4 regions of the Streptomyces sp. NPDC044003 genome follow, and region 1 is predicted to be linked to each of the others. Evidence: riboswitches for the same ligand, from Rfam matches in the RefSeq annotation. Region 1 holds a riboswitch; each other region holds the start of a gene.
The links. A riboswitch is a leader RNA that binds a small molecule or an ion and turns the genes downstream of it on or off. The one in region 1 is predicted to bind cyclic di-AMP.
Positions count from the first base shown of each region.

Region 1 (7,701 bases):
AACTGGTTCCATCTGCCGGGGGCGACCCGCGAGGCCGGCGACTCCCGGGAGACCCACGCGGCGGCCCTGGAGTACGTCGACCGGCACATCGGTCGGCTCTTCGCCGCGATGAGCAGCCGCCGCCCCTGCTTCGCGATCGTCTGCTCCGACCACGGCACCGCGTACGGGGAGGACGGCTTCACCGGGCACCGGCTGGGTCACGAGGTCGTGTGGACCGTGCCGTACGCGCAGTTCGTCCTGCCGGGACCCGAGGGCGAGGTGGCGGCGTGAGTGCCCTGAGCGACACCCCCGACACCCCCCGCCCGTACCGCAGCTACGTCTACGCCTACCCGCACAAGACGGCGTACCGCCCGCTCCCCGGGCGCCCGGAACTCGCCGGACTCTGGGCCGGGGAGCCGAAGGACGCCCTCTCCCTCTACGCGCACATACCGTTCTGCGAGGTCCGCTGCGGCTTCTGCAACCTCTTCACCCGGATCGGCGCCCCTGACGAGCTGACCACCCGTTACCTCGACGCCCTCGACCGCCAGGCCACCGTCGTCCGCGAGGCCCTCGGGGACGCGTCCCCGGTGCGGTTCGCCACGGCCGCGTTCGGCGGCGGCACGCCCACGTTCCTGACCGCCGCGGAGCTGTCGCGCCTGTGCGACATCGCCGAGAAGCGGATGGGCGTGGATCTGCGGGCGGTGCCCCTCTCCGTGGAGACCTCACCGGCGACCGCGACCGCCGACCGGCTCCGGCTGCTCGCGGACCGGGGCGCGACCCGGCTCAGCATCGGCGTGCAGAGCTTCGTGGAGGCCGAGGCGAGGGCCGCCGTCCGGCCCCAGCACCGCGCGGACGTCGAGGCGGCGCTCGGCCGGATCCGGGACACGGGGGTTCCCGTCCTCAACATCGACCTGATCTACGGCATCGACGGGCAGACGGAGCGGTCCTGGCGGGTCTCGCTGGACGCCGCGCTCGCCTGGCGGCCCGAGGAGCTGTACCTCTATCCGCTGTACGTGCGCCCGCTCACCGGTCTCGGCCGGCTCCAGGACCCGGCGGCCGCCGACCGGGAGTGGGACGAGCAGCGGCTGCGTCTCTACCGGTACGGCCGGGACCATCTCCTCGCGCACGGCTACGAGCAGGTGTCGATGCGGATGTTCCGCCGTGCGGACGCCGGTCCCGCGGGGCCGGACGACTACGCCTGCCAGACGGACGGCATGATCGGCCTGGGCTGCGGAGCCCGGTCGTACACCTCGGCCCTGCACTACTCCTTCGACTACGCCGTCGACATGCGGGAGATCCGCTCGATCATCGACGCGTACACGGAGACCGAGGACTTCTCCCGCGCCGCGCACGGATACGGGATGAGCGAGGCCGAGGCCCGTCGCCGTCATCTCCTCCAGTCGCTGCTGCAGGCCGAGGGCATGCCGGTCGCCGGGTACGAGGAGCGGTTCGGGTCCTCGCCGTTCGCGGACTTCGGCCCGGAGCTCGCCCGGTTCGAGGAGTACGGATGGCTGGATGCGGACGCTCCGGCGGGGCTGCTGCGGCTGTCGCCCGAGGGACTCGCGTACTCGGACGGGCTCGGCCCCGAGCTGTTCTCCCCCTCGGTGGCGGCCGCGATGGCCGCGTACGAGGCGAAGTAGGCGGCGGCCGTGGATCTCACTCTTCTCTACCGGGGGCCGCTCTCCTCCTGCGACTTCGACTGCCCGTACTGCCCGTTCGCCAAGCGCCGGGACAGCCGGGAGCAGCTGCGCGCGGACCGGGCGGCGCTCGAACGGTTCACCGGCTGGGCCGCCGCGCAGACCGGGGACCGGCTGCGGATCCTCTTCACCCCGTGGGGCGAGGGTCTGGTCCGCTCCTGGTACCGGCGGGCGCTGGTCGAGCTGTCGCGGCTGCCGCAGGTGGAGCGGGTGGCGATCCAGACCAATCTGAGCTGCCGGACGGAGTGGCTGGCCGAGGCCGACCCGGAGAGCGTGGCGCTCTGGTGCACGTACCACCCGGGGCAGACGGCGCCCGAGCGGTTCCTCGCGAAGTGCCGGGAGCTGGCGGAGCGGGGCGTCCGGTACAGCGTGGGCGTGGTCGGTCTTCCGGAGCACCGGGAGGACGCCCGCCGGCTGCGGGCCGCGCTGCCGCCGCACGTCTACCTCTGGGTGAACGCGGCCGAGGGGCACAGGTACACCGACGCGGAGGCCGAGGGGTGGACGGAGCTCGACCCGTTGTTCCCGTACAGCCGGCATCCGCACCGCTCGGCGGGGCTGCCCTGCCGCACCGGTGAGTCGGTGATCTCGGTGGACGGCGAGGGGACGGTGCGGCGCTGCCACTTCGTCAGGGCCGAGCTGGGGAACCTGTACGACGGCTCGTACCGTGCCGCCCTGCGTCCCCGCGCCTGCCCCCTCGCCGTCTGCGACTGCCACATCGGCTACGTCCACCTGGAGACGCTGCCGCTGTACGACGTGTTCGCCGGCGGGGTCCTGGAGCGGATCCCCGCCGCCGTACCGCCCGCTACAGGGGCATGAGGTCCGGACGCTTGGCCTCGACGTGGTCGCCGGAGCTCTCGCCGCGCAGCCGGCGCCCGATCCACGGCACCAGGTACTCCCTGGCCCAGTGGATGTCGTCGCGGCGCACTTCGAGCGTGCCGCGCGGCGGGACCGGCGGCCAGGGCTGGTCCGGGTCGGCGGGCACCGGCAGGCCGAGGACCTGGGCGGCGCGCAGGGCGACGCGGGTGTGTCCCTCGGGCGAGAGGTGCAGCCGGTCGTCGTCCCAGGCGCGCCGGTCCTGGACGGACTTCAGCGACCACAGGTCGAGGACCGGGCAGTCGTAGCGGTCCGCGATGGCCCGGACGTGTCCGTTGTAGGTGGCGATCTTGCCGCGCAGGTGCTTGAGCAGGGTCACGTCGCGGGTGTCGAAGCCGGTGGTCACCATGACCGTGCCGACGGCGGAGGTCAGGTCGGCGACGGCGCGCTCGAAGCGCTCGGCCACATCGTCCGGGTCCGTTCCGGGGCGGATGATGTCGTTGCCGCCCGCGCAGAAGGTCACCAGGTCGGGGGCGAGTTCCTTCGCCCGGGGGACCTGTTCCGCCACGATCTGGTCGAGAAGGCGCCCGCGTACGGCCAGGTTGGCGTAGCGGAAGTCGTCGTGCTCCGGCAGCTGGTCGGCGAGCAGGACCGCGAAGCGGTCCGCCCAGCCGACGTACGTCCCGTCGGGCCCGGGGTCTCCGACGCCCTCGGTGAAGCTGTCACCGATCGCCGCGTACGACCCGAATGCGTTCTTGTCTGTTGATGTCGAATCGTCTGCCACGGAAACACATCCTTCCCTTTCGGATGTGACCTACGCGACCGTAAGGAAGGGTTGACGGAGGGTGACATATGCCACCGATAAAGATTCCGCCAAGCCGGAATACGCCGGAAGCCCGGCACGTGCGTGCCGGGCTTCCGGAGGACGACGTGCCGTCAGATGCTCACGCCGTGCTGGCGCAGGGCGGCCAGCGGGTCGATGTCGGAGCCGTACTCCGGCCCGGTGCGCATCTCGAAGTGCAGGTGCGGGCCGGTGACGTTGCCGGTCGCGCCGGAGAGGCCGATCTGCTGGCCGCCGCTGACGGTCTCGCCGGCGGAGACGGAGATCGAGGACAGGTGGGCGTACTGCGAGAAGGTGCCGTCGGCGTGCTGGATGACGACCTGGTTGCCGTACGCGCCGCCGTCGCCCGCGGAGTAGACGGTGCCGGGGCCGACCGCGACGATGGTGGTGCCGGTGGAGGCGATGAAGTCGACACCGGTGTGGTAGCCGGAGGACCACATGGAGCCCGAGGCGCGGTACGGAGTGGAGATGCCACCGCTGACGGGGGCGAACCAGCCGGAGGAGGAGGTCGTGCCGGCCGACGAGGAGGTCGCGGAGGACGACGAGGCGCTGGTCGCGGCGGCGGCCGGGGCCGAGGAGCGCTCGCTGCTGCGGGAGGCGCGCGGGGCGTCGCCGTTCTTGCCGGAGCTCTGCGTGCTCTTGTGCGCGGCCTTCGGCGCGGCGGCCTTGGCGGTGCTCTTCGCGCCGAGGGTGAGCTTCATGCCGGGCAGGATCAGCGAGGGGTTCTCGCCGACGACCTGGCGGTTGTCCTTGTACAGCTTCTGCCAGCCGCCCGCGAGGTGGTGCTCGGCGGCGATCTTCGACAGGTAGTCGCCGCGGACGACGGAGTACGTCTTCGGCGCGGCCTTCGCAGCGGCGGGCGCGGCCTCGACGGCGGCGGCCTTCACCTGGGCGAGGGCCTGGGCGGGAGCGGCGGCCGGGGTGGCGGCGTGGGCGCCGGTGGCTCCGAGGAGCGGGAGGGCGACGACGGCGCCGCCGGTGCCGGCGGCGGCGATGCCACGGGTCAGGCGGTTGGCCTTGGGGCGGCGGTGCTTACCCTTCGCGGGCATGGCGAATTCCTCTCCGTCGCCTGCGAGGTGAGCTGTCGGGTTCGGACTGGAGATGTCCGGCCGCGTTCTCACGCGACTTCACCCCGAGCCGTCCTTCTTCGAGGGATCGGCGTACTTACCTGGGTCCCCCGCTCCTGCCTTGTACGGGTGAGTGCGGATTCCGGGCGGTGGCAGGATTCGGCGGTCCGACCGGAGTGAGCGCGACGCTAGACGAGTGGGGTCGGCGTGAACAAGCCACGGTTTTCAAGTGCTCTTGGATCGCGCAATATCCGTCCGGAATTCCGGTCACCCTCCGTGGATGACGGTCCCTCGATCTCCTTTTCCCGGGGGGTATTTGGAAAAGACGATCAGGCACGGTCCGTCACGGTTATGACGCTGCTCACGCGCCGGTCCCCATCTCCCCTGCAACCGGGGCGGGTTATACCGAACTCCTCAATACGGACAGATCACCCATTCCCGTCCGAGGGGGTGCGCGCTGCGACCCTCACCGGAGATGATTGCCCCAGGAACCGATCTACAGAACAGGAGCAGCCGTGACGGAGCAGCTGCCGCAGATCCCGCCCGCCGAAGCCGACGAGCCCGAGCTGGCGGAGGTCCGCAACTTCCGGGACGTGGGCGGCCTGCCGACGACGGACGGGCGCGCCGTCCGTTCCGGCCGCCTCTTCCGCAGCGGCCATCTCGCCCACGCGACGGAGGGCGACGCCGCCTTCCTCGCCTCGCTGGGCCTGCACACCGTCTTCGACTTCCGCAACGAGGCGGACCGGAAGATCGAGGGCGCGGACGTCGAGCTGCCCGGCGTGCGGAACGTGAACATACCGCTCAACGACCCGGCCGACGGCAAGGAGTTCTGGCGGCTGGTGCGCGAGGGCGAGATCGCGCAGCTGCGGGAGATCCTCGGCGACGGCAAGGCGGCCGCCCGAATGTCCCATTCGTACCGTAAGAACGTGCTGGAGCGGACCGAGGAGCACAGCCGGCTCCTCCACTCCATGGCGGAGGAGAGCGTCCCGGCCCTGCTGCACTGCGCGGCCGGCAAGGACCGGGCCGGGGTCGCCATCGCGATCACCCTGCTCGCGGTCGGGGTCGAGCGGGAGGCGATCGAGGCCGACTACGTGAAGTCGAACGCCCCGCACCGCCGCTACCGGGTACGCCGCAGCTCCACCTCCCCGGACGCGATGTCGCCCGAGGTGATGGAGCTGCTCAGCCCGCTCTTCGACGCGCGGGTGGAGTATCTGCGGGCCGCGTTCGAGACGATCGAGACGACCTGGGGCTCGGTGGACGGCTACCTCGCCGAGGGCCTGAAGCTGGCCCCGGAGACCCGCGAGCGGCTGCGGGAGCGGCTCCTCACCGAGGGATAGCCCCGGCTACTGGTTCTGCCCGCCCAGCATGAAGAGCAGGTAGAGGAAGCCGGCGAAGAGGTGGCCGGCGACCAGATAGGCGAAGAGGCGGAGCACGAGCCCCTTGGGGAACTTGCCTTCACCGCGCTCCTCGCCGGTGACCGGTACGGACTTCTCGGACATGTCGGTCCTTTCTGGTGCGTCAGCGCCGGTGCGGGGTCCCGTCGCCGAGGCACAGCTCGGCGGCGGGGCTCTGCATCAGGGTGTGAACGAAGAGCAGCTCGGCCCCGCCGGGTGTGGCGGCGCCGATCCGGTGCGGGGTGAGCGAGTCGAAGTGCGCGCTGTCCCCGGGGTCGAGCACATGGACGGCCTCGCCGAGCGCGAGCCGTACCCGCCCCTCCAGGACGTGGATCCACTCCTCGCCGGGGTGGACGCGCACGATGTCGGCCCGGGTGGCGTACGGCACGTGGACCCGCAGGCACTGGAGGGCGCGCCCGGCGCCGCCCGCCTGCCGGTAGATCCAGCCGTCGGCCTCGACGGGTTCGGAGCGGCCGGCCCGGACGACGGGGTCGCGCTCGGGGGGCGTCTCGCCCAGGAGCTCGGAGACCGTCGTACCGTAGATACGGGACAGGGCGAGCAGCATCGGCAGCGAGGGCTGCCGGTTCCCGGTCTCCAGGCGCGAGAGGTGGGCCGGCGAGAGACCGGCCCGCTGGGCGGCGGCCTCCAGGGTGAGTCCCCGGCGGCGGCGCAGGGCCCGCAGCTGGGGGGCGACGTCGGGCAGGACGTCGGGGGTGACGGGGTCCGGGGAGGTGTCCCCGGGGACGTGGTCCATGCGTCCATTCCGCCAGGATCGTGCCTCTGAGGCAAGTTTCTTGCCTCAGAGGCAAAACCCGCGTCGCGGCAGGCGTCAGCGCTGTGCGATCGCCTGCTTGACCAGCGTCTTCCCGAAGTCCCACATCAGCCCGCCGCCGCCGTGGGCGTCGTCCATGACCGCGGTGAAGGCGGTGACGAACCGGTCCACGTCCGCCTCGTCGATGACCAGCGGCGGGATCAGCTTGATCACCTCCAGGTGGTCCCCGGAGACCTGCGTGAGGATCCGGTGCCGCTGGAGCAGCGGCACGACGACCATCTGGGCGAAGAGACCCTTGCGGGCCGCCTGGAGCATCGTCCAGCGCCCGCGCAGACCGATCGAGGAGGGCCGCCCGAACTCGATCCCGATCATCAGGCCGCGCCCGCGGATCTCGTGCAGCAGCTCGTACCGCGGTACGAGCTCCTTCAGCCGGCCCGAGAGCAGCTCGCCGATCCGGCGGGCGTGCGCGACGGTGTCCTCGTCCTCCATGACCGACAGGACGGCGAGCCCGGCGGCCATGGCCTGCGCGTTCGATCCGAAGCTGGCCGAGTGGACCAGGACCCGGTCCATCGACGAGTAGACCTTCTTGAAGATCCAGTCCTTGCCGAGGGTGGCGCCGACCGGCACATAGCCGCCGGAGAGCGCCTTGGCGACACAGACCAGGTCCGGCTCGACGCCCTCCTCGTGCTGGTAGGCGTAGAAGTCCCCGGTCCTGCCGAGGCCGGTCTGCACCTCGTCCGCGATGAGCAGCGCGCCGTGCCGGTGCAGCAGCTCCTGCGCGGCCCCCAGGAAGCCCGGGGGCGCCTCGTGGACGCCCTTGCCCTGGATGGGCTCGACGACGAAGGCGGCCACGTCGCCCTTCCGCAGCTCCCGCTCCAGGGCGGCGAGGTCGCCGAGCGCGATCGCCGTGTCCGGGAGGAGCGGGTCGAAGCCCTCCCGGAAGCCCTGCTCGCCGTTGACGGAGAGGGAGCCGGTGGTGAGCCCGTGGAAGGCGTGGGAGCAGTAGACGATCCTGGTCCGGCCGGTGGCGTACCGGGCGAACTTGAGGGCGGTCTCCACGGCCTCGGTGCCGCTGTTGCCGAAGAAGACCCGGTCGAGGTGCGGGCTGTGGGCGAGCAGCTTCTCGGCGAGGAGACCC
Region 1 is NZ_JBWKFA010000004.1:392,232-399,932, forward strand. Features, by position in the region: gene AC07AW_RS18850 (STM4013/SEN3800 family hydrolase) at 1-270, shown strand, start outside; gene AC07AW_RS18855 (STM4012 family radical SAM protein) at 267-1,619, shown strand; gene AC07AW_RS18860 (STM4011 family radical SAM protein) at 1,629-2,492, shown strand; gene AC07AW_RS18865 (SGNH/GDSL hydrolase family protein) at 2,479-3,273, opposite strand; gene AC07AW_RS18870 (M23 family metallopeptidase) at 3,426-4,379, opposite strand; cyclic di-AMP (ydaO/yuaA leader) riboswitch at 4,382-4,556, opposite strand; gene AC07AW_RS18875 (tyrosine-protein phosphatase) at 4,913-5,734, shown strand; gene AC07AW_RS18880 (DUF6126 family protein) at 5,741-5,896, opposite strand; gene AC07AW_RS18885 (helix-turn-helix domain-containing protein) at 5,916-6,545, opposite strand; gene AC07AW_RS18890 (aspartate aminotransferase family protein) at 6,621-7,701, opposite strand, start outside.

Region 2 (7,701 bases), on a different contig from region 1:
CCCCGCGCGACGGCGCGGAACAGGGGGCGTACGAAACGGAACGCGGGGACCGGCTAGTTCGTCGGACCGGCCAGCACGTCCACCGGCTTCGCCAGCGGCGTGCCCGAGCCGTCGCGGCGCGGGTCGAGCTCGGGAAGCTCGACCGGGGTGCCGTTCTTCTGCGCCGCGTGCGCCGGGGTGGCCCCCGCCCAGGCCAGGATCAGCAGGTCCTCGCCCTTCAGGAAGCGCTGGCAGCGGACACCGCCGGTCGCCCGGCCCTTGCGCGGGTACTGGTCGAACGGGGTGAGCTTCGCCGAGGTGCCGGCCGAGGCGTCCAGGGTGCCGGAGGCACCGGCCACCGTGAACACCACCGCGTCGGCCGCCGGGTCCACCGCGGTGAACGACAGGACCGCGGCCCCCTCCGCCAGCTTGATGCCCGCCATGCCGCCTGCGGGTCGGCCCTGGGGCCGCACCTGCGAGGCCTGGTAGCGCAGCAGCTGGGCGTCGGAGGTGATGAAGACCAGGTCCTCCTCGCCCGTCCGCAGCTCCGTTCCGCCGACGATCCGGTCACCGTCCTTGAGGGTGATGACCTCCAGCTCGTCCTTGTTCGCCGGGTAGTCCGGCACCACGCGCTTCACCACGCCCTGGAGCGTGCCGAGGGCGAGGCCCGGCGAGGACTCCTCCAGCGTGGTCAGGCAGACCACCGTCTCGTCCGTCTCCAGGGAGAGGAACTCGGACAGCGGCGCGCCGCCCGCCAGGTTCGGCGCGCTCGCGGTGTCCGGCAGCTGCGGCAGGTCGATCACCGCGATCCGCAGCAGCCGGCCGGCCGAGGTCACCGCGCCGACGTCACCGCGCTGGGTCGCCGCGACCGTCGAGACGATCACGTCGTGCTTGGCCCTCTTGCCGTCCGTCACGGGCGGGAGGTGCTCGGTCACCGTGCGGGCCAGCAGGCCCGTCGAGGAGAGCAGCACCCGGCACGGGTCGTCCGCGACCTCCAGGGACACCGCAGCGACGGGCGCGCCGGCCGACTCGAGGAGGACCGTCCGCCGGTCCGTGGCGAACTTCTTGGAGACGGCGGCCAGCTCCGCCGACACCAGCTTGCGCAGCTCGGCGTCGGACTCGAGGATCCCGGTCAGCTCGTCGATCTCGCCGGTGAGGCGGTCGCGCTCGCTCTCCAGTTCAAGGCGGTCGAACTTGGTGAGGCGGCGCAGCGGGGTGTCCAGGATGTACTGCGTCTGGATCTCGCTCAGCGAGAAGCGCTCCATCAGGCGCTCCTTGGCCTGGGCGGAGTTCTCGCTCTCCCGGATGAGCCGGATGACCTCGTCGATGTCGAGCAGCGCGACGAGGAGACCCTCGACCAGGTGGAGCCGGTCGCTCTTCTTGGTGCGGCGGAACTCGGAGCGCCGCCGGACGACCTCGAAACGGTGGTCGAGGTAGACCTCGAGAAGCTCCTTGAGGCCGAGGGTGAGCGGCTGACCGTCGACCAGCGCCACGTTGTTGATGCCGAAGGACTCCTCCATCGGCGTCAGCTTGTAGAGCTGCTCCAGGACCGCCTCGGGCACGAAGCCGTTCTTGATCTCGATGACCAGGCGGAGGCCGTGGCTGCGGTCGGTGAGGTCCTTGACGTCCGCGATGCCCTGGAGCTTCTTGGAGCCGACCAGGTCCTTGATCTTGGAGACGACCTTCTCGGGGCCGACGGTGAAGGGCAGCTCGGTGACGACGATGCCCTTGCGGCGGGCCGTCACGGTCTCCACGGTCGCGGTGGCGCGGATCTTGAAGGAGCCGCGGCCCGACTGGTACGCGTCCTTGATGCCGGACAGGCCGACGATCCGGCCGCCGGTCGGCAGGTCGGGGCCGGGCACGAAGCGCATCAGCGTCTCGAGGTCGGCGTTCGGGTGGCGGATCAGGTGGCGGGCGGCCGCGACGACCTCGCCGAGGTTGTGCGGGGGCATGTTCGTCGCCATGCCGACGGCGATCCCGGACGCGCCGTTGACCAGCAGGTTCGGGTAGGCGGCGGGAAGCGCCACCGGCTCCTGCTCCTGGCCGTCGTAGTTCGGCGTGAAGTCGACCGTGTCCTCGTCGATGGACTCGGTCATGAGGAGCGCGGCCGGGGCCATCCGCGACTCGGTGTACCGCATGGCGGCCGGCGGGTCGTCGTTGCCCAGGGAACCGAAGTTGCCGTGACCGTCGACGAGCGGGAGGCGCATGGAGAAGGGCTGTGCCATGCGGACCATCGCGTCGTAGATCGACGCGTCGCCGTGCGGGTGGAGCTTGCCCATCACCTCGCCGACGACGCGGGCGCACTTGACGAAGCCGCGGTCGGGGCGGAGCCCCATCTCGCCCATCTGGTAGACGATGCGGCGCTGCACGGGCTTCATGCCGTCGCGGGCGTCGGGGAGGGCGCGCGAGTAGATCACCGAGTACGCGTACTCGAGGAAGGAGCCCTGCATCTCGTCGACCACGTCGATGTCGAGGATCCTCTCCTCGTACGCGTCGTCCGGCGGCGGTGTCTTCGTGCTGCGGCGGGCCATCGCGGCTGCGGCTCCTTCACCAACAAGGTTGATCTGACGCGGACCATTGTGGACCGTGCCACCGACAACGCCGACCGCGACCCGGAAGAGGGACATCACGAAGGCTCGGGAACTTCGCCAGGTGTCGGCGCGCTTGCATACAGTGGCAGGACTTTTTCACATCGCGATCGAAGGGACGTACATGCCCATGGGTCACACGGCCACGGCCGAGGCCGGCTCCGGCGGCCTGACAGCGACCGAGCACCGGTTGGCGAACGGCCTGCGCGTGGTGCTCTCCGAGGACCACCTGACCCCGGTCGCCGCGGTCTGCCTCTGGTACGACGTCGGCTCGCGTCACGAGGTCAAGGGCCGCACGGGCCTCGCCCACCTCTTCGAGCACCTGATGTTCCAGGGCTCGAAGCAGGTGCACGGGAACGGCCACTTCGAGCTGGTCCAGGGTGCCGGCGGCTCGCTCAACGGCACGACGAGCTTCGAGCGCACCAACTACTTCGAGACCATGCCCACGCACCAGCTGGAGCTCGCGCTCTGGCTGGAGGCCGACCGCATGGGCTCGCTGCTCGCCGCCCTGGACGACGAGTCCATGGAGAACCAGCGGGACGTCGTCAAGAACGAGCGCCGCCAGCGCTACGACAACGTGCCGTACGGCACGGCCTTCGAGAAGCTGACCGCCCTCGCCTACCCGGAGGGCCACCCGTACCACCACACGCCGATCGGCTCCATGGCCGACCTGGACGCGGCGACCCTGGAGGACGCGCGGAACTTCTTCCGCACGTACTACGCCCCGAACAACGCCGTGCTGTCCGTCGTCGGGGACATCGACCCGGTGCAGACGCTCGCCTGGGTCGAGAAGTACTTCGGCTCCATCCCCGCGCACGACGGCAAGCCCGAGCCGCGCCCCGGCGACCTGCCCGAGGTCATCGGCGAGCAGCTGCGCGAGGTCGTCGAGGAGGAGGTCCCGGCGCGCGCGCTGATGGCCGCCTACCGGCTGCCGCACGACGGCACGCGCGCGTGCGACGCCGCCGACCTGGCCCTGACGGTCCTGGGCGGCGGGGAGTCCTCCCGCCTGCACAACCGTCTGGTCCGCCGCGACCGTACGGCCGTCGCCGCCGGCTTCGGCCTGCTGCGGCTCGCCGGGGCGCCCTCGCTCGGCTGGCTGGACGTCAAGACGTCCGGAGGCGTCGAGGTCCCGCAGATCGAGGCGGCCGTCGACGAGGAGCTCGCCCGGTTCGCCGCCGAGGGTCCCACGCCCGAGGAGATGGAGCGCGCGCAGGCCCAGTTGGAGCGCGAGTGGCTGGACCGGCTCGGCACCGTCGCGGGCCGCGCGGACGAACTGTGCCGGTTCGCCGTGCTGTTCGGCGACCCGCAGCTCGCCCTGACCGCCGTCGACCGTGTCCTGGACATCACCGCCGAGGAGGTGCAGGCGGTCGCCGCGGCCAAGCTGCGCCCCGACAACCGCGCGGTGCTCGTCTACGAGCCCCTGGCGACCGAGCAGAGCGACCACGCCGACGGCGATGACGAAGAGGGAGCGGACCAGTGACCGACGCCGCCGTGTCTTTGACGAGCATGGACTTCCACCCGCAGCCCCGGCCGGGCACCGCGAAGCCGTGGGCCTTCCCGGCCCCTGACCGGGGGAAGCTGGACAACGGTCTGACCGTGCTCACCAGCCACCGCCCCGGCCAGCAGGTCGTCGCCGTGGAGATCTTCCTGCCCGCCCCGCTGGACGCCGAGCCCACCGGTCTCGACGGTGTGGCCACCATCATGGCCCGCGCGCTCTCCGAGGGCACCGACGAGCACAGCGCCGAGGAGTTCGCGGCCGAGCTGGAGCGCTGCGGCGCCACGCTCGACGCGCACGCCGACCACCCGGGCGTACGGGTCTCCCTGGAGGTCCCGGTCTCCCGGCTGCCCAAGGCGCTCGGCCTGATCTCCGAGGCCCTGATCGCCCCGGCGTTCCTCGACACCGAGGTCGAGCGGCTGGTGCGCAACCGTCTCGACGAGATCCCGCACGAGACGGCCAACCCGGCCCGCCGCGCCGCCAAGCAGCTCTCCAAGGAGCTGTTCCCGGCCGAGTCCCGGATGTCCCGGCCGCGCCAGGGCACCGAGGAGACCGTCGCCGCGATCGACGCCGCCGCCGTCCGCGCCTTCTTCGAGGCGCACGTGCGGCCCGGCACGGCCACCGCCGTGGTCGTCGGCGACCTGACGGGCGTCGACCTCGACAAGGTCCTCGCCGAGACGCTGGGCGCCTGGACCGGTGAGCCGGCCGAGCCGCTCCCGATGCCGCCGATCACCGCCGACGACAGCGGACGGGTCGTCATCGTGGACCGTCCCGGCGCCGTGCAGACGCAGCTGCTCATCGGCCGGATCGGCCCGGACCGGCACGACCGCGTCTGGCCGGCCCAGGTCCTCGGCACGTACTGCCTCGGCGGCACCCTGACCTCGCGTCTGGACCGGGTCCTGCGCGAGGAGAAGGGCTACACGTACGGCGTGCGGGCCTTCGGTCAGGTGCTCCGCTCGGACGCCGAGGGGAACGGCGCCGCGATGCTCGCCATCAGCGGATCCTTCGACACCCCCAACACCGGCCCGGCACTTGAGGACCTGTGGAAGGTGCTGCGCACGCTCGCAGCCGAGGGCCTCACCGACGCCGAGCGCGAGACGGCCGTGCAGAACCTGGTGGGCGTGGCACCCCTCAAGTACGAGACGGCCGCCTCCGTCGCCGGGACGCTCGCCGACCAGGTGGAGCAGCACCTCCCGGACGACTTCCAGGCCCAGTTGTACGCGCGCCTGGCGGAGACCGGCACGGTCGAGGCGACGGCCGCCGTGGTCAGCGCCTTCCCGGTGGACCGCCTCGTCACCGTCCTCGTCGGCGACGCGGCGCAGATCGCGGAGCCGGTGCGCGCCCTCGGCATCGGTGAAGTGACCGTCGTGACGGGCTGATTCCGGCCCCGAGGCGACAACAGGAGGACCCTGACGACCTAGTTCGTCGGGGTCCTCCGCTTTGTCCGTATTGCAGGTAAGAGTGATCGTTTGCCCTGTGGCATGTCTTACAAAAGGCGTGTCTGGTTGGTGATTGAAAGACGATCCGCATAGCGTCGGTGCGACTGTTCGTCAGTTGCACGTGCCGCATCCGCGGCATCGGACAGTCATCGCCGAGTCCCCGTCAGGCGCGAGCCTGGGGAGCCGGGGACCCACACGTAGTCCCTGGGGTGAATCGGGCGCCTTCGTCTCGACGGAGGGGCTCGTAGGAGACCTTCCTGCTCCGAACCCGTCAGCTAACCCGGTAGGCGAGAAGGAAGGAAAGGATCAGCCTCTACATGGCGTTCACCCGTGCCACCGGGAAGCATCGTGGTCCGAGCCGGATGGCGCGCCGCAGCGTGGGCATCGCCGGCGTCGCGACGCTCGCCACCACCGGCGTCATCGGAACCCTCGCCTCCCCGGCGCTCGCCGCCGACACGGACAACCGCTCCGTCGAGGACACCGGCCTCACCCAGGTGATCACCGAGGACTCCCTCGTCGACCCGATCAACGCCCAGGCCGCCGCCCAGGAGCAGGAGGCCGACGAGGCCATCGCCAAGGCGAAGGCCAAGGCCGAGGCGAAGCGCAAGGCCGAGGCCCGCGCCAAGGAGATCCGCCTGGAGCGCGAGCGCGCCGCCCGCGAGGCCGAGCGTCGCCGCCTGGCCTCCTTCCAGCTCCCCGTCGCCGGCTCGTACGTCTCCACCGGCTACAAGGCCGGCGGCTCGCTCTGGTCCTCCGGCAGCCACTCCGGCATCGACTTCCACGCCGCCTACGGCACCCGGGTCGTCTCCGTCGGCTCCGGCACCGTCGTCGAGGCCGGCTGGGGCGGGGCGTACGGCAACAACATCGTGATCCGGATGAACGACGGCACGTACACCCAGTACGGCCACCTCTCCTCCATCGGGGTCTACGTCGGCCAGACCGTCGAGCCGGGCCAGCAGATAGGCGTCTCGGGCTCGAGCGGCAACTCCACCGGCCCCCACCTCCACTTCGAGGCGCGCACGAGCCCCGAGTACGGCTCGGACATCAACCCTGTCGCGTACCTCCGCGCCCGCGGCGTCCAGGTCTGACCCGGCCTCCGCCGCACACCGCGTCGCAAAAGCCCCGGCTCGTACTGAGCCGGGGCTTTTCGCTGGCCAAAAGATATCCATGGATTCCGCTGGGGCATCGGAAATTCCGGCGCGCTGCAATAGAGTCGCAGATCGGGCGCAGAACAGGCGCCGACGGAATTGACTCGCGCGGACCAAGGCGGAGGTCGGACATGCGCATTCCCGCGCACTCGGTATGCACGGCGATCCGGGACGACATCGTCTCCGGCGTGTTCGAGCGGGGCAGCCGGCTGACCGAGGAGCAGCTCGCCCGCCGGTACGGGGTCTCCCGCGTCCCGGTCCGCGAGGCGCTGCGCACCCTGGAGTCGGAGGGCTTCGTCGTCACCCGCCGCCACGCGGGCGCCCATGTCGCCGAGCCGACCGAGCAGGAGGCGGCCGATCTGCTGGACATGCGGGCGCTGCTCGAACCGCTGGGGGCCGCGCGGGCCGCGCAGCGGCGCACCGAGGCACACCTCAAGGTGCTGCGCGGCCTGGTCAGGCTGGGGCAGGAGCGGGCCAGGCGCGGGCAGGGCGAGGATCTGCGCTCGCTCGGCGGCTGGTTCCACGAGACGCTCGCCCAGGCCTCCGGAAGCCCGGCCCTGACGGCGCTGCTCACCCAGCTGCGGCACAAGATCGCCTGGACGCACGTGGTGGACCAGCCGGCCCAGCCGGTGGAGGCCTGGGCCGAGCACGGCGCGATCGTGGACGCCGTGGCGCGCGGCGACGCCGAGCGGGCGAGGTCGCTGACCGCGCTGCACGCGGAGCGTTCGATGTCGCTGCACCGGCTCAAAACCCCGGAGCGAGGCCGTGTGAGGGTTTCGCAACATGCCGTCAACACGGCGAGTGCCCGGAATTAACGCGCACACCGTATACAAAGAATAGGCATTCGGCCGCGCTTTTTGTGCTGCCCGGAAATAGGCCCGTGCAATGCGAATGGCCGTGGCCGCCGGAATTTCGGCGGCCACGGCCATTCGCCGTGCGGGGGACCGGGATCAGACGGTCTCGGGGAGCTCGTCCAGGCCCTCGGCGACCAGCTTCGCCAGGCGGTCGAGGGCGTCCTCGGCGCCGTCGGCCTCGGAGGCGAGAACGATCTC
Region 2 is NZ_JBWKFA010000008.1:328,667-336,367, reverse strand. Features, by position in the region: gene AC07AW_RS29730 (DNA gyrase/topoisomerase IV subunit A) at 54-2,510, opposite strand; gene AC07AW_RS29725 (M16 family metallopeptidase) at 2,692-4,047, shown strand; gene AC07AW_RS29720 (M16 family metallopeptidase) at 4,044-5,441, shown strand; cyclic di-AMP (ydaO/yuaA leader) riboswitch at 5,642-5,806, shown strand; gene AC07AW_RS29715 (M23 family metallopeptidase) at 5,819-6,589, shown strand; gene AC07AW_RS29710 (GntR family transcriptional regulator) at 6,781-7,464, shown strand; gene AC07AW_RS29705 (HPr family phosphocarrier protein) at 7,600-7,701, opposite strand, start outside.
Region 2: linked by a shared signal. The riboswitch ahead of AC07AW_RS29715 (M23 family metallopeptidase) and the one ahead of AC07AW_RS18870 (M23 family metallopeptidase) in region 1 are both predicted to bind cyclic di-AMP.

Region 3 (7,701 bases), on a different contig from region 1:
CGGGCCTATTCCGGGTCGTCTCAGAGACTCAGGCCCTTGGAGCGGAGCCAGGCCGCCGGGTCGATGCCGTCGCCGCCGGCGGTGTGGACCTCCATGTGGAGGTGGGCGCCGGTGACGTTGCCGGTGGCGCCGACGCGGCCGATGGTCTCGCCGGTGCTCACGGTCTGGCCGGCGCTGACCAGCATGGAGGAGAGGTGGCAGTACCAGACCTCGGTGCCGTCCTCCAGCTCCAGAACGATCCGGTAGCCGTAGGAGCCGGACCAGCCCGCCGACTTGACGGTGGCGCCGTGGACCGCCTTGAGCGGGGTGCCCGTGGGGGCGGCGAAGTCGAGACCGGTGTGGTAGCCGGAGGACCACATCGAGCCGGCCTGCATGTAGGTGGCGGTGAGGGTGTACGAGGACACCGGCAGCGAGTAGCTGGCGGCGAGCTGGGCGAGGCGCTCGGCCTCGGCCGCCGCTTCCGCCTTCGCCTTGGCCTCCGCTTCGGCCTTCGCCTTGGCTTCCGCCTCGGCCTTCGCCTGCGCCTCGGCGGCCGCCTTCTCCGCCGCGTCCGCCTTCGCCTGCGCCTCGGCGGCGGCCTTCTCGGCGGCCGCCTTCTCCACGGCGGCGAGCTCGGCGGCGTCGGCGGAGGCCTGCTGCTGCTCGGCCTGCTGGAGGATGCGGGCGCGCAGGGCCTCGCCCGCGGCGGGGGCGGCGGCCTGCTCGGTGCGCTCGTCGGCCGCGGTGGTGTAGGTGGCGTCGGTGAGCGGGTTCGGGTTGGCGAGGGCCGCGGTGACCGGCGCGCTGTCCTCCTCGGGGAGGAGGTCGCCGACGCCGGGGAGGTCGTGGGCGTCCGGCAGGTTCAGGTCGGGGAGGTCCGGCAGCGAAATGGCCACCGGGGGCTTCTCCTGCGCGGTGGCGAGGCCGCCCGCGCCGACGGCCGCGATCACGCCGACGCCGAGGACGGTGGAGGAGCGGGCGAAGTTGGAGCGCTGCTTGACGACCCGGTGCCGGCCGCCGGAGCGGCTCTCGGCGCGGAGGGAGCCCTCGGTGGGGTTCCACTCGGTGTCCGGGGCGGCGGGACCCGCACCGCCACCGAAGGCATCGAAGGGGGCTTCGGGTGCGGGGGTGTTGGACGCCACGGGGGCGCGCTCCTTTCCTTCCGTCTCGCCTACCGGGTTAGCTGACGGGTTCGGAGCAGGAAGGTCTCCTACGGGCACGCTCGCACGAGTGCGAAGGGGCCCGATTCACCCCAAGTGGTGGTTCCCCGGTTCCTTTTCAGGATTCGGCGCGTGCGCACGGTGCCGCCTCTTGCGACGGCTGGGACGACCGCACTGCGTTATCGAACGTTAATAGACAGGGGGTCCCGATTCCAAGCCGTTCCCCTTGATCATTCATTGAATTGAGAGGTAATGACCCGACTTGACCCCCCTTCAGAGCGAGCCCGTCAAACACTCGCGATCTGACGTTAAGTCAATTGTTATCGCAGTGACACCCCTCGACTACGCCCGGTGACCGGACTCGCCCGGCGGCACCACCGGCATCGTCCGGCGCCGCTCGGGCTGCCCCGTCGCCGGGCGGCTCACCGCGAGCAGCGCCATGTCGTCGGTCGACCCGCCGCCCGTGTGGAGCCGTACGTCGTCCACGAGCGCGTCGAGCAGCTCCTCGGGCCCCGGAAAGATCCGCCCGGCGAGCCGCGCCGCCGGATCGTAGAAGACGCCCTGCGCGTTCCGCGCCTCCGAGAGGCCGTCCGTGTAGAAGAGCAGCGTCGCGCCCGGCGGGAACAGTCGCGCCTCGGCCCGGTCCGGCCACGCCGCCAGGTCGCCCATGCCGAGCGGCAGCGCCGCCTCGCCCGGCTCCAGCGAGTCGAGGCGCCCGTCCGCGTGCAGCATCAGCGGCGGCGGGTGCCCGCGGTTGACGACCCGTACGAAACCGTCGAAGGTCCCGCTCCCGTCGGCGCGCGGGATCTCGGCGAGCACCGCCGTGGTGAACCCCTCGAAGGCGTCGAGCCCGTGCCGGCGGGTGCCCTCCCGGGCCAGCGCCCGTTCGAGGCGCTGCGCCACGCCCTCCAGGTTCCGCTCCTGCTCCGCCGCCTCCCGGAAGGCCCCGATGACGACGGCGACGGCCTCCACCGCGTCCATCCCCTTGCCCCGGACGTCCCCGACCACGAGCCGCACCCCGTGCGGGGTGTCCTGGACGGCGAACAGGTCCCCGCCGATGAACGCGTCGGCCTGCGCCGCCTCGTACCGCGCGGCGCACTGCAGCCCGCCGATCCGCTCGGCGGGCATCGGCAGCACCGCCTTCTGCGCGGTCTCCGCGATGACCCGCGCCGAGGCGAGCCGCTCGCCGCTGCGGCGCACGACCCGGTTGATGAGGAGCGCGAGCGCGGAGACGGTGACGACGGTCAGGGTCTCGGTGAGGGCGGGGATCTCGTCGACGGTGCCGTTGTAGACGTGCAGCCCGATCGAGGCGAGGACGGCGGCGATCCCGGTGAGCAGGGTGGTCAGCAGGGAGAAGAGGGGCGCGGCGATCAGCGGGGCGGCGGAGAAGAGCGGCGCCGCCGTGTACTCGGGCGGTGTCGCCAGGTCGAAGACGACACCGCCCAGGATGACCAGCGGGGGCAGCGCACGGATGAACCGCCGGGCACCGCGGTACGCGGGGCGGCCGCTCTCACCGCCCCGCCGCCCTCCGCCCGCCGCTCCTAGGGGGTGCCCCACCTGTGCTCTCCTGCCCGGTCCGACCGGCCGCGGTCCGCACCGCGCCCTCCCAGGGTGGCCGCCGCCGGACGGGGCGGCGACTCCCACGGGGCCGAGTGGGCGTACACCCCCCTTGGACGGTCCCTAGGGGGCCCCGCCCTCCGCGAGCCGTCCGCCCCGGGCGAGCAGCGCCATCGCCGCCGCGCACACCAGGCCCACCGCGCACAGCACCAGCCACGGCGCCGCCGACCAGCCGGTGACGTCGAGGAGCGCGCCCGTCCCCAGGTTCCCGAGGGTGATCCCGATCCCGCACACGGTGTTGTAGAGCCCGTAGTGGGTGGCCACCCAGCGCCCCCGGGACAGCGCGACCACGGTGTCCATCTCGTACGGGTAGAGCACCGCGTTCGCGACGGCCAGGACCGCCGCGCACGACAGCAGCCCCACCAGACCGCGCCCCAGGACGGCCGGGACCAGGAACGCCCCGCCCATCAGGGCGAGACCGAGGACGAGACACCGCTCCCGGCTGAGGCGGCGCCGGCACCAGGCCGTGATCCGCAGCTGTCCGGCGAGCGCGACGAGCGCCGAGACGGCGAACAGCGCCGTCGTCGCTCCCGTACCGCCCGCCGCGAGCGGCAGCGCCAGATAGACCTGGAAGGACAGCACGTACGAGCCGGTCATGGCGAGCGAGAACAGCCAGAAGGTCCGGTGGGCGAGGACCGTACGGAACTGCCCCCGCTGCTCCTGCGGCGCTTCGGAGACCCGTACGGGCAGATGCCGGAGCTGTACGAGGGTCAGGCCGGCGAACAGCACAGCCGCGACCACGCACGTCAGCCGGAACGACACCCCCGTCAGGGCCACCCCGACGAGCGGCCCGAGCAGGATGCCCGCCTGGTAGTAGGTGTTGAACAGCGCGAAGGCCTCCACCCGGCGCTCCTCCCCCGCCTCCGCCGCGAGACAGGCCCGCACGGCGGGGTTGAACAGCGCCCCCGCGAGGCCGGTCGCGAGCGAGGCGGCGATCAGCATCGGCAGCGACTGCGCGAAGGCGAGCGCCCCGAAGCCGACCGTCCGCAGCGCGCAGCCGGCCACGATGAGCGGCTTGAAGCCGAGCCGGTCGGCGAGCGCCCCGCCGACCAGGAACATGCCCTGCTGGGAGAGGTTCCGGGCGCCGAGGACGAGCCCGACGGCCCAGGCGGCCATGCCGAGCCCGTCCGCGAGGTGCGCGGCCAGGTACGGCATGAGCATGTAGAAGCCGAGGTTGATGGTGAGCTGGTTGAGGAAGAGCAGCCGGACGGCCGGATCGAAGGTGCGGCTCTGCTTCCAGATGCCCCCCTTGGAGGGCGCGGTCGCGAGGGTCACTTGGCGCGCTCCAGGACCCGCCGGGTCCAGCCGCTGACGGACGTGTCGGAGACGTACGCGGCGGGGTCCTCCCGTACGGGCCCGTCGAGCAGCCCGTGCGCCGCGCAGAACTCGTCGTTGAAGACGGTGTCGAAGTACCGCTGCGGCCCGTCGGGGAAGACGGCCGCGATCCGGGTCCCGCGCGGCCGGGTGCGGGCCAGCCAGCCGGCGACGAGCGCGACCGCGCCGACGCTCCAGCCGCCGGTCGCGAAGTGCCGCGAGGCCAGTCGGCGGGCCGCCCGGACCGCCTCCGCGGGGCCCACCCAGTGGACCTCGTCGAAGGCCCCGTGGTCCACGTTCCCCGGGTGGATGGAGGAGCCGAGGCCGCGCATCAGCCGTTCACCGGCCGGCAGGCCGAAGACGGTGGAGTTCACGGAGTCCACGCCGACCAGCTCCAGGGCCGGGCTGCTGGTGGCGCGCAGGGCCCGGGAGATCCCGGCGGAGTGGCCGCCGGTGCCGACCGCGCAGACGAGCACGTCGATCCGGTCGAGCTGCGCGGACAGTTCGGCGGCGAGCCCGGCGTACGCGTCGCAGTTGTCGGGGTTCCCGTACTGGTTGGGCCACCAGGCCCCGTCGAGGCTCAGGAGCAGCTCGGCGACCCGGTCCATCCGGGCCTGCTGCCAGCCGCCCTGCGGGCTGGGCTCGGGGACGACATGGACCTCGGCGCCGTGGGCGACGAGCATCCGCTCGACGATCGGTTCGAGACCGGGGTCGGTGACGACGTGCACGGGGTGGCCGTGGAGCACGCCCGCGAGGGCGAGGCCGAGACCGAGCGTGCCGGAGGTCGACTCGACGATCGGGGCGCCGGGCCGCAGCTCCCCGCGGCGGCGGGCCTGCTCGACCATGTAGAGGGCGGCGCGGTCCTTGATGCCGCCGAAGTTGAAGCCTTCGAGCTTGGCCCAGTAGCCGTCGTCCGTCCACAGGACGGGGGTGTTGCCGACGGTCTGCCCTTCGACGGGAAGCATCAGTGGTGCGGTCATGGGAGTACGTCCTTGGGGTGGGTACGCGAAAGGGAACCTGGTCACGCGAGTGCGGGACCCGGCTCAGTTCCGGTCCACCCCGAGGGCGATGAGCAGTCGGCCCGGCTCGGGGCCGGGGCCCGCCCGGTCCCGGACGCAGCGCGCGCGGGGGTCGTCGCGGAGGTCCGCCGCGTACGGCAGGACAGCGGCTCCGCCGGCGTGCGGCACGGCGAGCGGGGAGGCGGCGGCCTGGGCGGGGAGGTGGGCGTCGAAGGTCCAGGTGTCCCCGGACTGCTCGCAGCCGTGCGGGAGCGCGGGGGCGGAGAGGGTCGCGGTGCCGGAGTTCGGCAGGACGTGCCCGTGGGGGCCGTGGCAGACGCTCACGAGGAGGGTGAGAAGCGCGAGCAGGACGAGCACGGCGGGCGCCCGCCGGCTCACTTCGCTCACACGCTGGTCGCTCATGGTGCGCGTGAGGCTACGGTGGGGCGTGGCACACCTGCAAAGAGGCAGGCACGCTTTTGGCCACCGTTTACTTCAGACAGCCCTGTCAGAGGTTCCGCTCGGCGTAGACCTTCATCGCGTCCCGGACGAGGATCGCGGTGCCCTCGCCGTGCCGGTCGTAGTTCGCGGTGAAGCGCGGGTCGTCGACGTACATCTGTCCGAGTCCGATCACGTACTCCTTGCTCGGCGTCGTGGTCGTCGACAGCCAGGCGATCTGGCGCCGCGTGATGGCCTGCACCTCGTCGCTGTCGGCGGCGAGGCCGTCCCGGGCCGCCTGCCCGAAGTCACGGGCGATGCCGGCCTGCTCGTCCATGAACGCCTTCCTCTGCGCGTCGCTGAGCGAGCGCCACCAGCGGTCGCCCTTCTCGTACGCCTCGCGGCCCCAGCGCTCGGTGACCTCCTCCTCGTACACCGTGTGGTCGAAACCGTCGAACACTTCCTCGGCCATGAGCTCTTCTCCCTTCTCGGTCTTGTGGAGAGTGGTCCGCACCGACGCGATCTGGCGTCCGATGCGCTCGCGCTCCTGCTCCAGGAGGGCGAGATGGGTGCGCAGGGCGGCGGACGTGTCCCGCTGCCCGGCGAGGACCTCGGCGATGGCGGGCAGCGAGAGCCCCAGCTCGCGCAGCAGCAGGATCCGCTGCAGCCGCACGAGCGCCGCCTGGTCGTAGTACCGGTAACCGTTCGCGCCGATCCGGCTCGGTTCCAGCAGTCCGCGCTCGCCGTAGTGGCGGAGGGTGCGGCTGGTGGTGCCGGCCTTCTTGGCGATCTCCTGGATCGACCACTCCATGCCGAGAACGCTAAATCTTGACGTTGCGTAAAGGTCAAGCGGTGAAGAAGCCGGAAACGACGAAGACCCGGATTCCTGAGAATCCGGGTCTTCGTTGCTACTGAGTAGCGGGGACAGGATTTGAACCTGCGACCTCTGGGTTATGAGCCCAGCGAGCTACCGAGCTGCTCCACCCCGCGTCGGTGAACATGACTCTACGGCATGACCGGGGCGATCACGAAATCGGTTGTCCGTCGGCTCGTCGTCAGCAGCCGCAGTCGTCCGAGTCGACCGGCGCCGTCAGCGGGTCGGCCGCCTTCTCCGCGGGCCCCTCCCACGTCTCGTACGCGAAGCCCTCGCGCACCCAGTACTCGAAGCCGCCGAGCATCTCCTTCACCTGGAAGCCCAGCTCGGCGAGGGCGAGCGCGGCGCGCGTGGCGCCGTTGCAGCCGGGGCCCCAGCAGTAGGTGACGACCGGCACGGACCGGTCCAGCAGCTGCTCGGCCTGCTCGGGGATGAGCGCGGTCGGCAGGTGGATCGCGCCGGGGACGTGGCCCTGGTCCCAGGAGGCGGTGGAGCGGGAGTCGATCACGACGAAGCCCGGGTCGGTGCCCTCGGCGGCGGCGGTGGCGAGCGCGGAGGCCACGTCGGAGACGTCGGCATGGAAGGCGAGGCTGGCCGAGAAGTAGGCGGCCGCGGCGGCGGGGGAGGCCGGCGGGGTGCGGAGTACGGGGTTGACCTGCGTCGTTGTCGTCGTCATGGTGATCAATCTACGGACGAAGATCACCGTGCTGAAGTGGGGATTCACGGTGGTCGGGGGCTTCGGCCGGGGAATCCCGGGCGTTCGCCACGAGACGGCGGGGATCTCACGTACCGGGACCCGTCGTGCTCGCCTCCGGTGTCACATCTGCGGATTCTGATCCGTCATGACGGCATGACGGGACGCGAACGGGGAGATCGACGAGTGGACCACGAGACCCAGGACCAGACGCTCGACAAGGAAGCCCTGGCCCGGCGCTTCGACGCCGACCGCGGCCATCTGCGAGCGGTGGCCTACCGGATGCTGGGCTCGCTCAGCGAGGCCGAGGACGCCGTCCAGGAGGCCTGGTTCAAGCTCAGCCGCAGTGACGTCAGCGGCGTGGAGAACCTCAGCGGCTGGCTGACGACGGTCGTCGGCCGCGTCTGCCTCGACATGCTGCGCTCGCGCGGCTCGCGCCGCGAGGACCCGCTGGAGTACTACGTCCCCGATCCGGTGGTCCGGGTCGCCGACACCACCGATCCGGAGCACGCGGCCGAGCTCACCGAGTCCGTCGGGCTGGCCCTCCTCGTCGTCCTCGACACCCTGGGGCCGGCGGAGCGGCTCGCGTTCGTGCTGCACGACATGTTCGCCGTCTCCTTCGACGAC
Region 3 is NZ_JBWKFA010000013.1:1,064-8,764, forward strand. Features, by position in the region: gene AC07AW_RS35090 (M23 family metallopeptidase) at 21-1,121, opposite strand; cyclic di-AMP (ydaO/yuaA leader) riboswitch at 1,133-1,280, opposite strand; gene AC07AW_RS35095 (PP2C family protein-serine/threonine phosphatase) at 1,482-2,696, opposite strand; gene AC07AW_RS35100 (MFS transporter) at 2,820-4,031, opposite strand; gene AC07AW_RS35105 (PLP-dependent cysteine synthase family protein) at 4,028-5,050, opposite strand; gene AC07AW_RS35110 (hypothetical protein) at 5,114-5,491, opposite strand; gene AC07AW_RS35115 (MerR family transcriptional regulator) at 5,577-6,317, opposite strand; tRNA gene AC07AW_RS35120 (tRNA-Met) at 6,423-6,496, opposite strand; gene AC07AW_RS35125 (rhodanese-like domain-containing protein) at 6,562-7,056, opposite strand; gene AC07AW_RS35130 (sigma-70 family RNA polymerase sigma factor) at 7,231-7,701, shown strand, end outside.
Region 3: linked by a shared signal. The riboswitch ahead of AC07AW_RS35090 (M23 family metallopeptidase) and the one ahead of AC07AW_RS18870 (M23 family metallopeptidase) in region 1 are both predicted to bind cyclic di-AMP.

Region 4 (7,701 bases), on a different contig from region 1:
CTGGAGGTGCTCAGCCATGGACGCTCGCTATGTCCTGCCCGAGTTCACGGAGCGGACCAGCTTCGGAACCCGGACCCTCGATCCGTACTCGAAGCTCCTCGAAGCCCGGATCGTCTTCCTCGGCACACCCATCGACGAGACCTCGGCCAACGACGTCATCGCGCAGTTCCTGCACCTCGACTACGCGGCGCCCGGCCAGGACATCTCGCTCTACATCAACTCCCCCGGCGGCTCGATCAGCGCCATGACCGCGATCCACGACACGATGCGGACGCTCTCCTGCGACGTGGAGACCACCTGCCTGGGCCAGGCCGCGTCCACCGCCGCCGTCCTGCTCGCCGCCGGCACCCCCGGCAAGCGGATGGTCCTCCCCGGCGCCCGCATCACCCTCCGGCAGCCGGCCATGGACGAGCCCCTCCAGGGACAGCCGAGCGACCTCGACATCCACGCGCGCGAACTGCTGAGGCTGCGCGCCCTGGTGGCCGGGATGCTCACCGAGTACACCGGGCAGAGCCGGGAGCGGATCGACGCCGACATCGACCGCCTCAGCGTCCTGGACGCGCCCGCGGCCGTCGCGTACGGACTGGTGGACCACGTGATCACGAGCCGGCGCGACACCGGCGCGGCGCGGTGAGCCGGCCGTGGTGCCCGAGCTGCCGCCGCTGCCCGCGCTGACCCGCGCCGAGGGTGAGTTGATCGACGCGTACCTCGAAGTCGTCGACCTCCTGGGGAAGATCAACCCATCCAGGGGTACGCATACCTATGGGGCGCTGCGCGCGGCACAGGCCCTGGTGGGACGCGCGGAGGCGCTGCGCGAGGCCCTGACGCTCATGCATATGCGGGGCGAGAGCGAGGTCCACGCGGACACTCTGGCGCGCGCCCTACGGGTGTTGGACGGCGAGCGCCGCGCCGACCGCGTCACCGTCCCCCGCACGCGGGCTAGTTGACATTCCGGCATGTCGTGTCGAGGTCCGGTCGGCCGACACGGATCGCAGAATCGCTCCCCCGTTCGGCGTAGTCGACGAGTCGACATATGGGGCGGGTGAGTTGCGCAACAGGTGTACGCATTTGGCGGAATGGGACGTTCCGCCGCTGGTGCGGGGCTCGTCGGTCAAACCTCCGAAGATCACAAAGCCCGCCTGTCCACCCGTATGGATCAGTCGTGAGGAGCCTCACATATCGCCGTTTCAGCTCGGATTTCGCCCTGGTTGTGGGTCAAGATCCCTGTCGACGACAAGCCCCCGCCATCCGCGGCGGGGCGGTCCGGGCGGACGCCGAGTCCTGCCGCTGTCCCGGACGTCTGGTCGACAGGAGTGGATCGGCAGGAGTGGAGGACCCGAGCAGTACGGGACGTACGCGCTGTTTCTCGCAGCGGGGCCGTCCCTTGGGGTGAAGCCGCAGCCGCGGCCGGGCATCTTCGCCAGTCCGAACCCGACAGGTCATCCTTCGCAGGCGGCTGACGAAGGGTTGCGCATGACTGCGCAGATGCACGTCCCGTCCCTGCTGTCCCGGGCCGGAGCCGTCTCGGCTCTCACCCTCGCCGCCGTCGGCGGCACGTTGCTCGCACCAGGTGCGGCACCCGAGGCCCAGGCAGCCACCACATACGCGAACAAGGCACTGAGCGTCGCCGCGTCCAAGAAGGGAGCCCCGTACCGGTACGGGAGCGCCGGACCCTCCAGGTTCGACTGCTCCGGTCTGACGCTCTACGCGTACAAGCAGGCGGGCAAGTCGCTGCCCCGCACCGCGCAGCAGCAGTACAACAACACCCGGCACATCTCCGCGTCCAGCAGACAGAAGGGGGACCTGGTCTTCTTCCACTCCGGCGGGAGCGTCTACCACGTGGGCATCTACGCCGGCAGCGGCAAGATCTGGCACTCGCCCAAGACGGGATCCTGGGTGAAGCTCGACGCGATCTGGACGTCGAAGGTCTACTACGGCCGCGTCCGATGACGCCCGCCGGCCTCTGACCCCGCCCCAGGGGTGCGGTGGCGCCGCCGCACCCCTGCGCCGGGACTCTCACCCCCTAGACGTACGAGGCGGTCGCCGGGGTCCACGGGAGGGTGATCCAGACCGTCTTCCCGCCCTCCTCGGTCGGTGTGACCGAGAGCCGGCCGCCCGCCTCCGCCGCCAGGGAGCGGATGATGACCATGCCCCGGCCGTTGTCCTGCTGGACCGCCGCCGGGAGCCGGCGGGGCCAGCGCGGGTGGCTGTCGGTGACGCCGATGTGGAGTCGCTCCTCGCGCTCCAGACGGACGTCGATGGTGAAGGTGGGTGACTGCCCGAAGGTGTGCAGGACGGCGTTGGTGGCCAGTTCCGAGACCATCAGGCGGATCCCGTCCGCCAGGTCGTCCGCACCGTCCAGACCCCACCCGTCGAGGACCTCCGCGACGAACCGCCGGGCCGTGGGGACCGACGCGGGATCGCTCGGCAGAGTGACGGATGCTTCCTGATGGTCTGCCATGGCGACGCTGTCCCTTTCCCGCCGGGGCTTCCGCCCCGGATCGCGCTTCGCGTCAGAGTCCCACCGATCGTGCCGCCCCGGCAGGCGTTCCACCAAGATATGTCCCCATCTGTCGCCCGAAGCGGTGAACTCTGCTGTCCGTGACCGCTCTTGGACCACCCGACGGTCCGTCAGACCTGGGGTGCGGTCCGCAGGATCGTTTCCACCGCCCGCGTGATCTCCGCGTCCGTCAGATCGGCCCGGGCCGTGAGCCGCAGCCGCGAGATGCCGTCGGGGACGGACGGGGGCCGGAAGCAGCCGACCGCCAGGCCCTGTTCACGGCAGTCCGCCGCCCAGCGCAGCGCCGCCTCCGGGGAGGGCGCGTGCACCGAGACGACGGCCGCGTCGGGCCGGGCGGCGGTGAGGCCGGCCTCCGTGAGGAGCCGGTGCAGCGTCGCGGCGACGGTACGGGCCCGCTCGGCGAGGCCCGGTTCGGCCACGATCAGACGCAGGGCCGCCAGCGCGCCGCCGGCGGCGGCCGGGGCGAGCCCGGTGTCGAAGATGAAGGTGCGGGCCGCGTTCACCAGGTGCTCGATCACCCGGGCCGGGCCGAGCACGGCGCCGCCCTGGCTGCCGAGGGACTTCGAGAGGGTGAGGGTGGCGACGACGTCCTCGTCGCCCGCGAGCCCCGCCTCGTGCAGGGCGCCCCGGCCGCCCTCGCCGAGGACGCCGAAGCCGTGGGCGTCGTCGACGACGAGTCCGGCACCGTGCGCGCGGCAGGCGTCGGCGAGCTCGCCCAGCGGCGCCTTGTCGCCGTCGACCGAGAAGACGGAGTCGCTGACGACCAGGGCCCGGCGCCCCGGGTGCGCGTCCAGGGTCTTGGCGACGGCCTCGGGGTCGGTGTGCGGGACGACGGCGGTCTCGGCGCGCGCGAGACGGCAGCCGTCCACGATCGAGGCGTGGTTGGAGGCGTCGGAGACGATCAGGGAGTCCCGGCGGCCGAGCGCGGTGAGCGCGGCGAGGTTCGCGGTGTAGCCGGAGGAGAAGACGAGGGCCGCCTCGAAGCCGCAGAACTCGGCGAGTTCGCGCTCCAGGCGGGTGTGCAGCCGGGTGGTGCCGGTGACGAGCCGCGAGCCGGTGGAGCCTGCGCCCCAGCGCCCGGCCGCCTCGGCCGCGGCCCCGGTGACCTCCGCGCGGCGGGTGAGGCCGAGGTAGTCGTTGCTCGCCAGGTCCAGGAGGTCCGACTCGGCCGCCCGGGGTCGCAGCGTCCGGACGAGACCGGCCTCGGCCCGGCGACGCGCCTCGGCGTCGGTCCAGTCGAAGGCGGTGCGGCGCGGGCCCGCGGCCCGCGTGTCGTCGGCCAGAGACATGCGGCGATCCTTTTGTAGGCAGCGCACAGACCCTAACCGCAGGATGCCGAGGTCGGGATGTGGTCATCCACACACCTCTATCGGGGGCGTTTGTTCGGATCCTCCTTGGCCCGGGGGTGGGCGGTAAGCAAGGATCTGCGGTTATGGACCTGCTGAACACGCTGGTGGAGAAGGGGCTGCGGCGCGAGCTGCCGACCCGTGAAGAAGCGCTCGCCGTGCTGGCGACCTCCGACGACGAACTGCTCGATGTGGTGGCGGCGGCCGGCAAGGTGCGCCGTCAGTGGTTCGGGCGCCGGGTGAAGCTCAACTATCTGGTCAATCTGAAGTCCGGTCTCTGTCCCGAGGACTGCTCGTACTGCTCGCAGCGGCTCGGCTCGAAGGCCGAGATCCTCAAGTACACGTGGCTGAAGCCCGACGAGGCCTCGCAGGCCGCGGCGGCCGGTGTCGCGGGCGGCGCCAAGCGGGTCTGCCTGGTGGCCAGCGGCCGCGGTCCGACGGACCGGGACGTGGAGCGCGTCGGGAAGACGATCGAGGCGATCAAGGAGCAGAACGAGGGCGTCGAGGTGTGCGCCTGCCTCGGTCTGCTCTCGGACGGCCAGGCGGAGCGGCTGCGGGAGGCCGGCGCCGACGCGTACAACCACAACCTGAACACGTCCGAGGCGACGTACGGGGACATCACCAAGACCCACACCTACGCGGACCGCGTGGACACCGTGCAGAAGGCGCACGCCGCCGGTCTGTCGGCCTGCTCGGGTCTGATCGCGGGCATGGGCGAGAGCGACGAGGACCTGGTCGACGTCGTGTACGCGCTGCGCGAGCTCGACTCCGACTCGGTGCCGGTCAACTTCCTGATCCCCTTCGAGGGCACCCCGCTCGCCAAGGAGTGGAACCTCACCCCGCAGCGCTGCCTGCGGATCCTCGCGATGGTCCGGTTCGTCTGCCCCGACGTCGAGGTGCGGATCGCCGGCGGCCGCGAGGTCCACCTGCGCTCGATGCAGCCGCTGGCGCTGAACATCGCGAACTCGATCTTCCTCGGCGACTACCTGACCAGCGAGGGCCAGGCCGGCCAGGCCGACCTGGACATGATCGCGGACGCGGGCTTCGAGGTGGAGGGCGCCGGCACGACCACCCTCCCGAAGCACCGCGCGGACGCACTCGCCGCGGCCGGCGCGACGGGCGGCTGCGGCTCGACGGCCTCGGCGGGCTGCGGCTCCGAGGCCTCGGCCGGCTGCGGCTCGCACGCGGAGGAGGGCGGCGGCTGCGGCCCCTGCGGCGGTCACGCGGCGCCCTCCGCGGCTCCGGCGCGCACCGCCGACGAGGCCCGCACCGACCTGGTGGCCGTACGCCGCCGGGGCGCCGGCACGGACCTCGCGCCGAATGCGTAACGACGAACTCCTCGCCCTGGACCGGGCGCACGTCTGGCATCCGTACGGCCCCATGCCGGGCCGCGCGGAGCCGCTGGTCGTCGCGTCCGCGTCCGGGGTGCGCCTCCGGCTCGCCGAACCCGTCGAGGGACAGGACGAGTTGGTCGACGGCATGTCCTCGTGGTGGTCGGCGGTCCACGGCTACAACCACCCCGTGCTCAACGAGGCGGTGCGCGGCCAGCTGGAGAAGATGAGCCACGTCATGTTCGGCGGGCTCACCCACGAGCCGGCCGTCCGGCTCGCCGCCCGGCTCGTGGAGATCACCCCGGAGCCGCTGCGGCACGTCTTCCTCAGCGACTCGGGCTCGGTCTCCGTCGAGGTGGCGGCCAAGATGTGCCTGCAGTACTGGCGCTCCCTCGGCCGCCCCGAGAAGCAGCGGCTCTTCACCTGGCGCGGCGGCTACCACGGGGACACCTGGCAGCCGATGTCCGTGTGCGACCCCCAGGGCGGGATGCACGAGCTGTGGTCGGGGGTGCTCCAGCGGCAGGTGTTCACGGACGCGCCGCCGGCCGCGTACGAGGAGTCGTACGCGGAGCTGCTCCGGGCCCGGATCGCCGAGCACGCGCACGAGCTGGCCGCGGTGGTCGTGGAGCCCGTCGTGCAGGGAGCGGGCGGCATGCGCTTCCACGACCCGGCGTACCTGCGGGTGCTGCGCGAGGCCTGCGACGCGCACGACGTGCTGCTCGTGTTCGACGAGATCGCGACCGGGTTCGGGCGGACGGGCACGCTGTTCGCCGCCGACCGGGCGGGGGTCTCCCCCGATGTGATGTGCGTGGGCAAGGCGCTGACCGGCGGCTACATGTCGATGGCGGCGACGCTCTGCACGAGCCGCGTCGCCGACGGGATCTCGCGCGGCGAGGTCCCGGTCCTGGCGCACGGGCCGACGTTCATGGGGAACCCGCTCGCCTCGGCCGTCGCCCTCGCCTCGATCGACCTGCTGCTCTCCCAGGACTGGGAGGTCGAGGTCAAGCGGATCGAGGCGGGCCTGCGGGACGGACTCGCCCCGGCAGCCGGCTTCCCGGGCGTCCGCGAGGTGCGGGTGCTCGGCGCGATCGGCGTCGTCCAGCTCGACCACGAGGTCGACATGGCGGCGGCGACCCGCGCGGCGGTCCGGGAGGGCGTGTGGCTGCGCCCGTTCCGCGACCTGATCTACACGATGCCGCCGTACGTGACGGGCGACGAGGACCTGGCGCGTATCTGCACGGCGGTGAGGGCGGCAGCGGCGGCGGGCTGACGGATGCCCGTCGTGGGCTGCGCCCCGCCGTTGTGGGCAATCGTTCCGCAGGGGCGATGGGGGTCCCCCCTGCTCGAGCGAAGCCGAGAGCTTGGGGGAGGGTGGGCACAACGGAACGGCGCCCTGACCGGCGCCAGAGGTTCCCGCGCCTGAACCCGCACCGCCCGCACCGCCCGCACGACCAAGGAAGGACCCCCCATGGGCATCATCATCGTCACCGGCACCGGCACGGAAATCGGCAAGACGATCACCACCGCGGCCGTCGCCGCAGTCGCCACCGCCGCCGGCCGCACCGTCGCCGTCCTCAAGCCCGCCCAGACGGGCATCGGCCCGGACGAGCAAGGCGACGCGGACGAGGTCGTACGCCTCTCCGGCGCCACGGCCTCCGCCGAGCTGGGCCGTTTCCCGGAGCCGCTGGCCCCGGGGACGGCGGCCCGGCGGGCGGGGATGGCTCCGGTCGGCCCCCGGGAGGTCGCCGAGGCCGCCCGGAAGCTGGCCGAGGAGCACGACCTGGTGCTCGTGGAGGGAGCGGGCGGCCTCCTCGTCCGCTTCGACGAGGAGGGCGGCACCCTCGCCGACGCGGCCGCGCTGCTCGCCGCGCCCGTCCTGGTGGTGGCCCCGGCCGGTCTCGGCACGCTCAACTCGACGGCCCTGACGGCCGAGGCCCTGCGGGCCCGCGGGATCGAGCAGCTCGGCGTCGTCGTCGGCAGCTGGCCGGACGCGCCGGACCTGGCGGCGCGCTGCAACCTCGCGGACCTGCCGCAGGCCGCGGGCGCTCCCTTGCTCGGAGCCGTACCGGAGGGTTCGGGGGCACTCGACCCGGCGGAGTTCCGGGCGGCGGCGGGCGGCTGGCTGGCTCCGGAGCTCGGCGGCACGTGGGACGCGGAGGCGTTCGCGGGGGCGCAGGCGGCACCGGTCTCCGTAGGCTGACGGTATGCGCGCACGAGTTCAGGAGATCGTCTTCGACTGCGCCGCCCCGGCGGCGCTCGTCCGCTTCTGGGCCGGGCTCCTCGGCGGCGATCCCGTCGACCGGAGCGCCGACTGGTCGTACGTGGATCCGCCGGAGTTCGTACGGATCGCCTTCCAGCGGGTGCCGGAGGGCAAGGCCGTCAAGAACCGGGTCCATCTCGACGTGGAGGTGGCGGATCCGGCACGGGCGGCCGAGGAGGTGGTGCCGCTCGGGGCGGTGACGGTCGGCGGGCTCGTCACCGACGAGCAGGGCTCCTTCCAGGT
Region 4 is NZ_JBWKFA010000007.1:141,041-148,741, reverse strand. Features, by position in the region: gene AC07AW_RS26790 (ATP-dependent Clp protease proteolytic subunit) at 17-634, shown strand; gene AC07AW_RS26785 (hypothetical protein) at 642-947, shown strand; cyclic di-AMP (ydaO/yuaA leader) riboswitch at 1,348-1,470, shown strand; gene AC07AW_RS26780 (C40 family peptidase) at 1,474-1,950, shown strand; gene AC07AW_RS26775 (ATP-binding protein) at 2,024-2,461, opposite strand; gene AC07AW_RS26770 (8-amino-7-oxononanoate synthase) at 2,632-3,810, opposite strand; gene bioB (biotin synthase BioB) at 3,954-5,195, shown strand; gene AC07AW_RS26760 (adenosylmethionine--8-amino-7-oxononanoate transaminase) at 5,188-6,468, shown strand; gene bioD (dethiobiotin synthase) at 6,667-7,398, shown strand; gene AC07AW_RS26750 (VOC family protein) at 7,403-7,701, shown strand, end outside.
Region 4: linked by a shared signal. The riboswitch ahead of AC07AW_RS26780 (C40 family peptidase) and the one ahead of AC07AW_RS18870 (M23 family metallopeptidase) in region 1 are both predicted to bind cyclic di-AMP.